3 regions of the Pantoea sp. SGAir0418 genome follow, and region 2 is predicted to be linked to each of the others. Evidence: predicted binding sites of a transcription regulator. Region 2 holds the regulator's gene; each other region holds the start of a gene.
What was found. The regulator CRP, encoded in region 2, controls carbon source genes, mostly activating them, when cyclic AMP is high. The targets are predictions, from matches to a motif close to ATGTGANNNNNNTCACAT.

Region 1 (4,439 bases), 520 kb from region 2:
AACCATGGCGCGAATTTTCATATCAGCATCCTTTGAGTAACAAGTAGAGAAAACAAACACCTGAAAAACCACGCAGGTGTTTAAACGCATTGGTTATAGCGTGCCAGGGGCGGATTGGCTAGCAGACAGGCCCCGAAATGCAACCCTGAACCGCAGATTTAGCATCCTGATACATGTACTTTTGCCCCGATTTTCATGTACATTGATGTGCGACTTTTTTCTCGCTTCGCCTTATAACTCATTAATTACAATCAGTTAAGCGTGGCGGAGCATTAATCCGACCTGGAGTAGAAGATGCCCTCTCGTAAAGAGCTTGCCAACGCCATTCGCGCGTTAAGTATGGATGCAGTACAGAAAGCGAAATCGGGACATCCGGGTGCCCCAATGGGCATGGCCGATATCGCTGAAGTGCTGTGGCGTGATTTCCTGAACCACAATCCAACTAACCCGCTGTGGGCAGATCGCGACCGTTTCGTGCTGTCCAACGGCCACGGCTCGATGCTGATTTACAGCCTGCTGCACCTCACCGGCTATGACCTGCCGATGAGCGAGCTGCAGAATTTCCGTCAGCTGCACTCTAAAACCCCAGGCCACCCGGAATACGGCTACACCGCAGGCGTAGAAACCACTACCGGCCCACTGGGTCAGGGCATCGCGAACGCCGTGGGCTTCGCCATTGCTGAGCGCACGCTGGCGGCGCAGTTCAACCGTCCGGGTCATGACATCGTAGACCATCACACTTACGTGTTCATGGGCGACGGCTGCATGATGGAAGGCATCTCGCACGAAGTGTGCTCCATCGCCGGTACCCTGAAGCTCGGCAAGCTGGTGGCGTTCTATGACGACAACGGCATCTCTATCGACGGTCACGTGGATGGCTGGTTCACCGACGACACCGCCAAACGCTTCGAAGCCTACGGCTGGCACGTGGTGCGTGGCGTGGACGGTCACGACGCCGATGCGATTAAGAAAGCAGTTGAAGAAGCCAAAGCGGTCACCGACAAGCCATCGCTGCTGATGTGCAAAACCATCATCGGTTTCGGTTCCCCGAACAAAGCCGGTACGCACGATTCGCACGGTGCCCCGCTGGGTGACGACGAAATCGCGCTGACCCGCAAACAGCTGGGCTGGAACTACGCGCCATTTGAAATTCCTTCTGAAATCTACGCACAGTGGGATGCCAAAGAAGCCGGCCAGGCGAAAGAGAAAGCCTGGGATGAGAAGTTTGCTGCTTACGCCGCTGCGCATCCGGAACTGGCCACAGAGTTCAAACGCCGCGTGAACAACGAGCTGCCTGCTAACTGGCAGGCGGAATCGCAGAAGTTCATCGAGCAACTGCAGGCTAATCCGGCAAAAATCGCCAGCCGTAAAGCGTCGCAGAATGCCATCGAAGCTTTCGGTAAGCTGCTGCCGGAATATCTGGGCGGCTCGGCTGACCTGGCACCAAGCAACCTGACCATGTGGTCTGGCTCGAAGCCGATCAATGAAGATGCCGCAGGCAACTACATTCATTACGGCGTGCGTGAGTTTGGTATGACTGCCATCGCCAACGGTATTGCGCTGCACGGTGGCTTCCTGCCGTACACCGCAACCTTCCTGATGTTCGTCGAGTACGCGCGTAACGCGGCACGTATGGCGGCGCTGATGAAAATCCGTCAGGTGATGGTTTATACCCACGACTCTATCGGTCTGGGTGAAGATGGCCCGACGCACCAGCCGGTTGAGCAGATGGCCAGCCTGCGCACCACCCCGAACATGAGCCTGTGGCGTCCGTGTGACCAGGTGGAATCTGCGGTGGCATGGAAATACGCTATCGAGCGCGTTGACGGCCCATCAGCCCTGATCTTCTCACGTCAGAACCTGGCGCAGCAGGATCGTAGTGCTGAGCAGCTGGCTAACGTGGCGCGCGGTGGTTACGTGCTGAAAGATTGCGACGGCACGCCGGAGCTGATTCTGATTGCGACCGGTTCTGAAGTTGAGCTGGCAGTCGGCGCTTACGAGCAGCTGAGCGCGGAAGGTCGTAAGGTGCGCGTGGTGTCCATGCCGTCTACCGATGCGTTTGATAAGCAGGATGCGGCTTATCGTGAGTCTGTGCTGCCGAAAGCAGTTGGCGCACGCGTTGCTATCGAAGCCGGTATTGCGGATTACTGGTTCAAATACACCGGCCTGCACGGTGCCATCGTTGGCATGACCACCTTCGGTGAGTCAGCGCCAGCTGAGAAGCTGTTCGAAGAGTTCGGCTTCACCGTGGCCAACGTGGTGAAAACCGCGAAATCGATTCTTTAATTTCGCGTAACCCGTCGCGCCGCTGCGCGTTGTAGCGGCGCGATTCATTGCGCATTTCTGCTGCTATCTTTATGCTTAACCACGCGCAATAAATTGCGCCGCGACACCGATGTGCAGATCGCCGGCCCTGTTATCGCCTGAACCTGAAACGGTTCAATTATTCCTGCAGTAATAATCGCCATTGCCTGAATTTGTGACGCAGATCCAATAATCAGCAGCACAGTTGATCGCAATCATTCCTGTTATTCCTTCCATGCTTTATTCTCGCTGAACCGTTTCAGTTGCAGCCGTGTGCTCTCCGTCAGCAACCGTAACCGGGCAAGAATTCCCTGTACAAAACGCAGCGAAACGCTCAAGGTATTTGGCACGTTTTTTCAGGTGTGGCTGCAGGAAGTGAGATGACCATTCGTATCGCAATAAATGGTTTTGGTCGTATCGGGCGCAACGTGTTGCGTGCGCTGTATGAAACCGGTCGCCGGGCGGAAATCACCGTAGTGGCGATTAACGAACTGGCGGAAGCAGCTGGCATGGCGCATCTGCTGAAGTACGACACCAGCCACGGCCGCTTTGCCTTTGACGTACGCCAGGAGCGCGATCAGCTGTGGGTTGGCGAAGATACCATCCGTATCCTGCATCAGGCGGAGATTGCCGCGCTGCCGTGGCGCGAGCTGAATGTTGATATCGTGCTGGACTGCACCGGCGTGTACGGCAGCCGCGACGATGGTGAAGCGCATCTGCAGGCTGGCGCGAAGAAAGTGTTGTTCTCGCATCCCGGCGGCAACGATTTGGATGCCACCGTAGTGTTCGGCGTTAACGAACAGGCTCTTAAACAAACTGACCGCATTGTCTCCAACGCATCCTGCACCACCAACTGCATTATTCCGGTGATCAAGCTGCTGGATGACGCCTTTGGCATTGAGTCGGGCACCGTGACCACCATCCACTCGGCGATGCACGATCAGCAGGTGATTGACGCGTATCACAGCGACCTGCGCCGTACCCGTGCCGCCAGTCAGTCGATCATTCCGGTCGATACGCGTCTTGCCGCTGGCATTACCCGTATTTTTCCGAAATTTAACGATCGCTTCGAGGCTATCGCGGTGCGCGTGCCGACGATCAACGTGACCGCCATTGATCTGAGCGTTTCGGTGCGCCAGGCGGTGAAGGCGTGTGAGGTCAACGCGTTGCTGCAAAACGCGTCAGAGGGGGCATTTCGTGGTATAGTTGACTATACGGAATTACCGTTAGTCTCAGTAGATTTTAACCACGATCCGCACAGTGCCATAGTGGACGGCACGCAAACGCGGGTCAGCGGTCACCACCTGATCAAAACCCTGGTCTGGTGTGACAACGAATGGGGCTTTGCTAACCGCATGATCGACACCACGTTAGCAATGGCCGCAAGCGGTTTCAGGTAAGACGCGGACTGCGTCTGGCAAAACTTATGAGAATCAACGAGAGGGTTCACCATGTCTGTAATTAAGATGACCGATCTGGATCTTGCTGGTAAACGCGTTCTGATCCGTGCCGATCTCAACGTACCAGTGAAAGAAGGGAAAGTGACGTCAGATGCACGTATTCGTGCTTCTCTGCCTACCATCGAAGCGGCGTTGAAACAGGGCGCGAAAGTGATGGTTACCTCTCACCTGGGTCGCCCGACCGAAGGTGAATACAACGAAGAGTTCTCCCTCCTGCCGGTTGTTAACTACCTGAAAGAAAAACTGAACGGCACTAACGTGACCCTGGCGAAAGACTACCTCGACGGCGTTGAAGTGGGCGCGGGTGAACTGGTGGTGCTGGAAAACGTTCGCTTCAACAAAGGCGAGAAAAAAGACGACGAAACCCTGTCGAAGAAATATGCCGCGCTGTGTGACGTGTTCGTCATGGATGCATTCGGCACCGCGCACCGCGCGCAGGCATCCACTCACGGCGTGGGCAAATTCGCTCCTATCGCCTGCGCCGGTCCGCTGCTGTCTGCCGAACTGGAAGCGCTGGGCAAAGTGATGAGCAATCCACAGCGTCCGCTGGTCGCCGTGGTGGGTGGTTCTAAAGTGTCGACCAAATTCGACGTGCTGCAGTCGCTGGTGAAAATCGCTGACACCGTGATTGTCGGTGGCGGTATCGCCAACACCTTCGTGGCGATCGACAACAAC
Region 2 (4,439 bases):
GCCTGGTTGAGCGAGTTAAACAGCGCGTTGTGCGCCTGGTTAACCTTGACGCGCTGATACGCCAGCTTCTCCGGCGCCTGCTCCGGACCGAGCAGCAGGCGCAGCGCCTCCTGATAAGCCTCCAGCGCATCGTGCGCATTATTGCGCAGCAGCCCGCTCTGCCACTGCGGCCATAGCCAGATCATACCGGCGAAGGCAATCAGGCAGCCCATCAGCGTATCCATCATGCGTGGCAGCAGGAACTGCGCGCCATTCAGTGACAGCAGCTGCAGCGAATACACCGCCGTCACCGTAAAGCCAATCATCGACCAGCCATAATATTTACGCGTGATCAGATAGCTGGCGAGCGTGATGACCAGCATGGTCAGCAGGGCAATCGACTCCGGAACAGCAAAGCGCAGCGACGCCGCGGCGATCAGCAAGCCGGCGAAGGTGCCGAGCGCCCGGTGCTGAATGCGCACGCGCGTGGCGCTGTAGCCGTTCTGGCTGACAAACATGATGGTCATCAGAATCCAGTAAGGCTTGGGAATATTGAAGAACAGCGCCAGCGCGCTGCCGAACATTAGCATCACCGCGAAGCGCGCCGCCGTCCGCAGCGCGGCAGATTTCAGCGACAGGTAGCTGCGCAGCGCCGGCAGCAGCGGCAGGCGGCGCTGGCGATCGGCCATCAGGTCGCGGGTGTACAGTGGCTTCTGCGTGCGCAGCACGCGGGCGATGCGGCTGAAATGGTAGAGGCAGAAATTACCGACCGGATTATCCGGGTGCTGCCGGGCAATTTTCTCCAGCGCGCCGAGCGGCTTCTCCATGTGGAAGCGTTCCGGCAGCTGGTGATAGAGAATGGCATCGGCCAGCACGCGCAGCCGTGCCGAAATGATTTTCGCGTTCCAGCGGATCACCGCCTCGGCGTGGCTCTGCTCCACCAGCTTTTGCACCTCTTCCGGCTGGTGCAGGCTGACCGAGATATGTTCCTGCAGATCGAGCGCGACCTGGAAAGCGCGCGTCAGGCGTTTATGGCTGTTATCACGGCTGGCGGACAGCATATGCATCTGCTGGTAGCAGGTGGTGATCAGATCGACCGCTTTCTGCTGGCGCGCCAGTAGCGGCGGCAGCGCTTTTTCCGGATCGGTCAGCTGCGTCAGCAGGGTGTATTTGGCGTCGCAGTAATCGGCCAGCTCGCGGTACAGCAGGCTGAGGGTCTCGCGCATCGGCTGCTCTTTCCACAGCCAGAACCAGAACCAGTTAAACAGCCCGTACCACAGCGTCCCGCCGATATACAGCAGCGGCGGGACCCACATCGGCATACGGCCGACGAGGCTTAAGGTAAAGATGGCGGCGATCAGCGTGCCGGGCAGCAAACGACCATGCAGCGGGCTGATTTCACCGGTCACGCCCACCAGCAGCGGCAACACCAGCAGAATCAGCGGCAGCGGCACAGCGTAAGCCGTGAGGTACTGAATCAGAAAACTGCCGCTGGCGAACAGTGCGCCGCCGACAATCAGCCGTTTGAAGAACCGCTTGTGTGGCGTATCCAGACCGGCGATGTTGCAGCAGGCCGGCACCAGGGAGAACAGCAGCCCTTTTTGCAGATCGCCAAACAGCCAGCCGAGCGCCACAGGCAGGCACAGCACCAGCGTTTGCCGCAGCGCATAGTTAACTTCCGGATGATAGATGATTCGACGCCACATCAGCTCATCGTAAACAGAAACGGCGCGATGTTGCCATCACGCCGTAGGTGAGAAGAAATCAGCGGGTGCCGTAAACGACGATGGTTTTGCCGTGTGCAGAGATCAGGTTCTGATCTTCCAGCATTTTCAGGATACGACCCACGGTTTCGCGTGAGCAGCCCACGATCTGACCAATCTCCTGACGGGTGATTTTGATCTGCATACCGTCCGGGTGGGTCATGGCATCAGGCTGTTTCGCCAGGTTGAGCAGCGTTTGCGCGATACGGCCGGTCACATCGAGGAAGGCAAGGTTGCCGACTTTTTCAGATGTTACCTGCAGGCGACGCGCCATCTGCGCCGACAGGCGCATTAAAATATCCGGATTGACCTGAATCAGCTGACGGAATTTTTTGTAGGAAATTTCAGCCACTTCGCAGGCGGTTTTCGCACGTACCCAGGCGCTACGCTCCTGGCCCTCTTCAAACAGGCCGAGCTCACCGATGAAATCCCCCTGATTGAGGTAGGAGAGAATCATCTCTTTGCCTTCTTCATCTTTAATCAGTACCGCGACGGAACCTTTCACGATGTAGTACAGCGTTTCCGCTTTCTCACCCTGATGGATGAGGGTGCTTTTGGATGGATATTTGTGAATATGGCAATGGGACAGGAACCATTCGAGTGTAGGGTCTGTTTGCGGTTTGCCGAGAACCATTCGCTATTATCCTCTGTTGTAATCGTGCCCAAAATACAGGGGGCAGTTTTCCCTGTCAGGCGGTGAAATCGTCCAGCGTTTCCCGTGAGGGACAGTTATTCGGGGGTGGATTCGTAAGCGATGCTTTTGATTCGTCCCGCTTTCGTCTTTCGTGACGAAAATATTTTCAGCACTGTTTGTAGCATAGCTTTTGCAACCTGTCTCCTGTTGTCTCGCTTCAGCAGGTGGGGGATGCGTCTGCATTGCTGTTTGTCAGGTGAAAGCGTACTCTGGCGGCAAAACCGCCGCTTCAGGAGAAAGAATAATGCAGGCACGAGTGAAATGGGTGGAAGGGCTGACCTTTCTCGGAGAATCCTCATCCGGTCATCAGGTATTAATGGACGGCAATTCCGGTGATAAAGCGCCCAGCCCGATGGAGATGGTGTTGATGGCTGCGGGCGGCTGCAGCGCGATTGACGTGGTGTCGATTCTGCAAAAGGGGCGCAACGATGTCGCCGATTGTGAAGTCAAACTGACCTCGGAACGCCGCGAAGAAGCGCCACGCATTTTTACGCATATCAATCTGCATTTTATTGTCAGCGGCAAAGCGCTGAGCGATAAAGCGGTAGCGCGCGCGGTGGATCTGTCCGCGGAGAAGTACTGCTCGGTCGCGATCATGCTGGGCAAGGGCGTCGAGATAACGCACAGCTACGAAGTGGTGGAGCTGTAATCCAGCCGGGAGCGCGGCCCTGCGCTCCCGATCTCAGTTCCTCACGGCGAAACTGGCGTATTAGCCTGCGCTATTCAATACGTTTTCCTTCAATCAACCGCTGCACCAGCGGCGTCATGATCAACTCCATCGCCAGTCCCATCTTGCCGCCCGGCACCACCAGCGTATTCATGTGGGAAATAAACGAGCCCTGGATCATCGCCAGTAAATAAGGAAAAGCGATGCCCTCCAGGCCGCGAAAATGGATCACCACAAAGCTCTCATCCAGCGACGGGATTTCACGCGCGGCAAACGGGTTCGAGGTATCCACGGTCGGCACGCGCTGGAAGTTGAGGTGCGTGCGGGAAAACTGCGGCGTGATGTAGTTGATGTAGTCTTCCATCGAACGCACCACCGAATCCATCACCGCTTCGCGCGAATGGCCGCGCTCGCTGGTGTCGCGTACCAGTTTCTGAATCCACTCCAGATTAACAATCGGTACCACGCCAACCAGCAGATCGACGTGTTCAGCCACGTTATGCTGCTGCGTCACCACGCCGCCGTGCAGGCCTTCATAGAACAGCACATCGGTGTTTTCCGGCAGCGGCTGCCAGGGTGTAAACGTGCCCGGCACCTGATTCCACGGCACCGCTTCATCGTAGGTGTGCAGATATTTGCGCGACTGGCCGAGTCCGCTCTGACCATAGTCGCGGAAAGTCTGCTCCAGCAGGCCGAAGTCGTTGGCTTCCGGGCCAAAGTAGCTGATGTGACGCCCGAGGTCGCGCGCCTTACGAATCGCCATGTCCATTTCCGGACGGGTATAGCGATGGAAACTGTCGCCTTCTACTTCCGCCGCGTGCAGATCCAGCTGCTGGAAAATTTTACGGAAGGCGAGACTGGTGGTGGTGGTTCCGGCGCCGCTGGAACCGGTAACGGCTATGACTGGATGCCTGGCTGACATAACAGCGCTCCCTGTGAAGTCCGGCGATGAGCATTGTTAACACGAATTGCCGCCTGACGCATTAGCCGCGAAATTCACGCCGCGGCATAATATTGACCGATTCATGCAATTCTGACCACACCAGTACCACCTCGCCCTGCTCGAGCTGGCGGCGCACGTCGGCCACTTTCTGCGTCAGGCTGCGCTCCTGCTCGCCATAATCGGTGCCTTCACGCAGCACAAAACTTTCTATCAGGTTTTCCAGCGTTGTCGGGTCGAGTTCTTGCCAGGGAATAATCACAGTTACATATCCAGATAAGTTGAGAGCCAGTCCGGCACGCGCTGCTCCAGCCACATTTTGGGTCGCAGCAGGCTGCCGCCCACGAAGCCGACGTGACCGCCTTGCTGCGTCAGCTGATACTCAATTGTGGCAGA
Region 3 (4,439 bases), 610 kb from region 2:
CCGGACCGGTCACCATCCTGTGCTGGTCGTTCCCGCGGGAAGACGTGACGCGCGAAACCATCGCAAAACAGATTGCGCTGGCGCTGCGCGACGAAGTGCAGGACCTGGAAAAAGCCGGTATCGGCATCATTCAGATTGACGAACCGGCGCTGCGTGAAGGCTTGCCGCTGCATCAGTCTGACTGGGCAGCCTACCTGCGCTGGGCGGTGGACGCGTTCCGCCTCAACGCTGCGGTGGCGCAGGACGAGACGCAGATTCACACCCACATGTGTTATTGCGAGTTCAACGACATCATGGATTCGATTGCCGCGCTGGACGCCGACGTCATCACTATCGAAACCTCACGTTCTGATATGGATCTGCTGGATGCGTTTAAAGCGTTTGAGTATCCGAACGAAATCGGGCCGGGCGTGTATGACATCCACTCACCCAACGTACCGAGCGTGGAATGGATGGAAGATCTGCTGCGCAAAGCGGCGCAGAGTATTCCGCAGCAGCGTCTGTGGGTGAACCCGGACTGCGGCCTGAAAACGCGTGGCTGGAGTGAAACGCGTCAGGCGCTGGCCAACATGGTGAAAGCGGCGCAGAAGCTGCGCGCCGAAACCGTTTGATGGCAGGATAATACGTTGTGTTGTTGAGTTGGGGCGCGCTGGCGCCCCTTTTTTATTCTGCGTTCGGCGCGACGCCATACTGCTTAAACCACGCCAGCATGCGCTGCCAGCCATCCTGTGCGGAATCGGCGTGGTAGCTCGGACGATAGTCGGCGTTGAAGGCGTGACCAGCTTCCGGATACACCACAATCTCGGCTTTGGCATTGGCCGCGTGCAGGGCCTGGCGCATCTTATCGATACTCTCCAGTGGAATGCTTTCATCCTGGCCACCGTACAGTCCCAGCACCGGTGCATTCAAATCCACTGCAATATCAATAGGATGTTTCTGCTGCTTCAGCGTTTTCTCGCCCTCCAGGCGACCGTACCAGGCGGCGGCGGCGCGCACCTGCGGATTATGAGCGGCAAACAACCAGCTGATGCGACCGCCCCAGCAGAAACCGGTGATCGCCAGACGACGGATATCGCCGCCGTGACGCGCCGCCCAGTTGGCCAAGTGGTCGAGATCCGACAGTACCTGCGAATCCGGCACTTTGCTCACCAGCTCTTTGAACAGGGTAGGGATATCGTTGTAATCGTTGGGATCGCCTTCGCGGAAATAGAGCTCCGGCGCCACGGCGAGATAGCCTTCCAGTGCCAGACGGCGGCACAGATCGCGGATGTGCTCGTGCACGCCGAAAATTTCCTGCACCACCAGCACGACCGGCAGCGTGCCGCTAAACTGTTGCGGACGAGCATAATAAGCCGGCAGGTTCTCACCCTGGCTCGGCACGGACGTCTCGCCCGCGTGAATGGCATCGCTGGCGGTAATGATGGTGCTGGCTGCGGTGGGCTGCACCGCTGGCGCAAAGCCGTCGGTGGCGGATTTTTGTGCCATATTGTCTTCGGTTTTCATGGTTCTCTCCGTGCTAGCAAGTGCGCAATCACGTAACTATAGCCTGGCCTTACGGCAAGGCTGGCGTAGGGTACGGGGGATGGTTAACCTGATCTGCTTCTCTATTAACACTGCCTTTTACGGTTACACAGCACCGCTTGTAGCAATTCAGCGCAGCAGACCGCTAATATGTGATTGGAGTCACACAATATCTTTAGTTCAATGTAACTTTCATTATTGATAGTGAATTCAGTCACATATTTATCCGGGCCGCTGACGTAAAGTGGCGCGCTTATTCCCCTTATCTTCCAGGAGTCTGATATGGCCCAGTCTGACGTTTTCCACCTTGGCATCACCAAAGCCGATTTGAAAGGAGCCACGCTGGCGATTGTTCCTGGCGATCCGGAGCGCGTGAAGAAAATCGCAGCGCTGATGGAGAATCCACAGCACCTCGCGTCGCACCGTGAATTCACCACCTGGCTGGCGGAGATCGACGGCAAACCGGTGGTTGTCTGTTCCACCGGTATTGGCGGTCCGTCTACCTCTATCGCCGTTGAAGAGCTGGCGCAGCTGGGCGTGCGTACCTTCCTGCGTGTGGGTACCACCGGCGCGATTCAGCCACACATCAACGTGGGTGATGTGCTGGTGACCACCGCCTCGGTCCGTCTGGACGGTGCCAGCCTGCACTTTGCGCCGATGGAATTCCCGGCGGTGGCTGACTTCGCCTGCACCACCGCGCTGGTGGCCGCGGCAGAAGCCTGCGGCGCGACCACGCATATTGGTGTCACCGCCTCGTCAGACACCTTCTATCCTGGCCAGGAGCGCTACGACACCTTCTCCGGACGCGTGGTGAGCCGCTTCCAGGGCTCGATGAAAGAGTGGCAGCAAATGGGCGTGCTTAACTATGAGATGGAATCCGCTACACTGTTAACCATGTGCGCCAGTCAGGGACTGCGTGCCGGCATGGTGGCTGGCGTCATCGTGAATCGCACGCAAAAAGAGATCCCGGATGCGGCCACTATGAAGCAGACAGAAAGCGATGCGGTGAAAATTGTGGTGGATGCCGCGCGTCGTTTACTTTAGCGCGCCAGTCAGGGAATGATTTCGAGACCAGGCTTATAGGGAGCTCAGCAATTGCCTGATTAGAATGCGCGCAATTTCAGCCGATTCTGAGAAATTTCCTATGCGCAAAACGATCTCTGTCCCACGTCCGGGTTTTACCAGCCGCCCTGCTGCAATGCAGGCCTACGTTGAGAGTGCCGCCGCGCGCTTTCGTCAGGCAATGGCCGCGTCAGATTATCCTCTGGCGCGCCAGTGCTGCGAAGAAGTGCTGCGCGTCATGCCTAACCAGATGCAGGTGCTCAGCGACTACGCGCTGACGCTGATGCGCGTCGGCGAACATAAAAAATCCTACAAGATTTACCAGAAAATCTATCAGGCACCGGCGGCGCAGCGCGCGCAGGCGTCGGAAACCTGGCTGGATGGCCTGACGGAAGTGTGTGGCTGGCTGGATAAGAAAGATGAAGTGGCGCGTTATGGCCTGGAATCGCTCACCCAATCTGATATGCGTTTCAGTCAGGGCGCGAAAGCGACTTTTCCCGCACCGGCGCCTGCGCCGATTAACCGCAGCAATCCGGTAGAAAATATCATCTCCTTCAGTCTGTATGGCGGTCAGCCGCGCTATTGCGAAACTCTGATCAAAAACGTTGAGGTGGCGCGCGAGCTCTATCCGGACTGGATGTGCCGCATCTATCTCGACGACAGCGTGCCGCAGCACGTGTGGCAGCGCCTGACCCAGCCAAACACCCAACTGGTGGATATGTCGCAGGAGAAAACCATTTTCCCTACGCTGTGGCGCTTTCTGGTGATGGACGATGCCAGCGTAAAACGCTACATCGTGCGGGATGCGGATTCGCTGCTGTCAGAGCGCGAAGTCGCGGCCGTCGATGCCTGGCTGGTTTCGCCATTCTGGTTCCACCACATGCGCGATTATTACTCGCACACCGAGCTGTTACTGGCCGGCATGTGGGGCGGCTGTCACGGCGTGTTTCACAATGTGGAGCAGCAGATGCGCGACTTTATCGCGCAGTATGACGGCAGCGAGCGCTTTACTGACCAGTACTTCCTCAAGGTAGCGCTGTGGCCGACGGTGCGCGACAGCATCCTCAATCACGACGATATCTTTCACTTCCACCACGCGCAGCCGTGGCCGGCGCATGCGCCGATTCGCTGGCAGACCGACAGCTTCCACGTCGGCAGCAACGCCGGTTTCGCCAGCATGGCCGGCAAAGTGGCCAACGCCGAAAATGGCCAGCAGCAGGTGGAGCTGACCTATGGCGGCAACAGCTGGTGCTATCCGGCGAAGGTGAAAAGCGACAGCGAATGGGTGCTGCCGATGCCGTTTTTCCTGATCGACGCCTGGAAAGCGGGCGACCTGACCGTACGCGCCCTGTAGTTGCCCGGACGGTGCCCATCGCGCCCGCGATAAAATCCGCGGGTTGCCATGAATGTTCTGGACATTCATACAGTGGCGCTCTACCTTCTCCTCAGCGAGACGATCCGCGGGGGGATTATGGATCAGCAACTTATCATCAGCGGCGCGCTGGCGCTGGCCGGTTTGGGCATTGGCTGGATTATTGCCCAGCTGCGCGCCGGCCATCAGCACGCCAGCTTCACCACTGAACGCCGCCTGCTGGAACAGGCGCAGCAGCGTCAGCAGCAGCAGCTGGAACAGCTGCAACAGCAACTGCAGCAGCGCGAACAGGAGCTGCGCCAGCTTCACGGCACGCTTAGCGGCGCGCAGGAGCGCCTGCAGCAGCTGGATTACTGGCGGGCCGAGAGTGAACAGCTCAGCCGCGAGCTGCGTAATCAGCTGGAAGTTAACAGCGCGCAGGAAGCCGAACTGCGGGAAGTCACCATTCGATTAGAAGAGACGCGTTTCGCCGCTGAGGAGAAGC

Region 1: epd (erythrose-4-phosphate dehydrogenase) is a predicted target of CRP. The motif match lies at 2,478-2,495, and genes of this name have one in related genera.
Region 3: udp (uridine phosphorylase) is a predicted target of CRP. The motif match lies at 1,672-1,689, and genes of this name have one in related genera.

Annotation. Positions count from the first base shown of each region.
Region 1 covers NZ_CP027911.1:822,408-826,846, forward strand. The annotation lists gene C1N84_RS03685 (metalloprotease LoiP) at 1-21, opposite strand, end outside; gene tkt (transketolase) at 295-2,286, shown strand; gene epd (erythrose-4-phosphate dehydrogenase) at 2,685-3,704, shown strand; gene pgk (phosphoglycerate kinase) at 3,756-4,439, shown strand, end outside.
Region 2 covers NZ_CP027911.1:306,578-311,016, forward strand. The annotation lists gene C1N84_RS01305 (YccS/YhfK family putative transporter) at 1-1,685, opposite strand, end outside; gene crp (cAMP-activated global transcriptional regulator CRP) at 1,744-2,376, opposite strand; gene C1N84_RS01315 (OsmC family protein) at 2,681-3,085, shown strand; gene C1N84_RS01320 (phosphoribulokinase) at 3,156-4,025, opposite strand; gene C1N84_RS01325 (YheU family protein) at 4,087-4,305, opposite strand; gene C1N84_RS01330 (hydrolase) at 4,308-4,439, opposite strand, start outside.
Region 3 covers NZ_CP027911.1:3,798,245-3,802,683, reverse strand. The annotation lists gene metE (5-methyltetrahydropteroyltriglutamate--homocysteine S-methyltransferase) at 1-611, shown strand, start outside; gene C1N84_RS17725 (dienelactone hydrolase family protein) at 664-1,503, opposite strand; gene udp (uridine phosphorylase) at 1,804-2,565, shown strand; gene C1N84_RS17715 (tetratricopeptide repeat protein) at 2,666-3,937, shown strand; gene rmuC (DNA recombination protein RmuC) at 4,055-4,439, shown strand, end outside.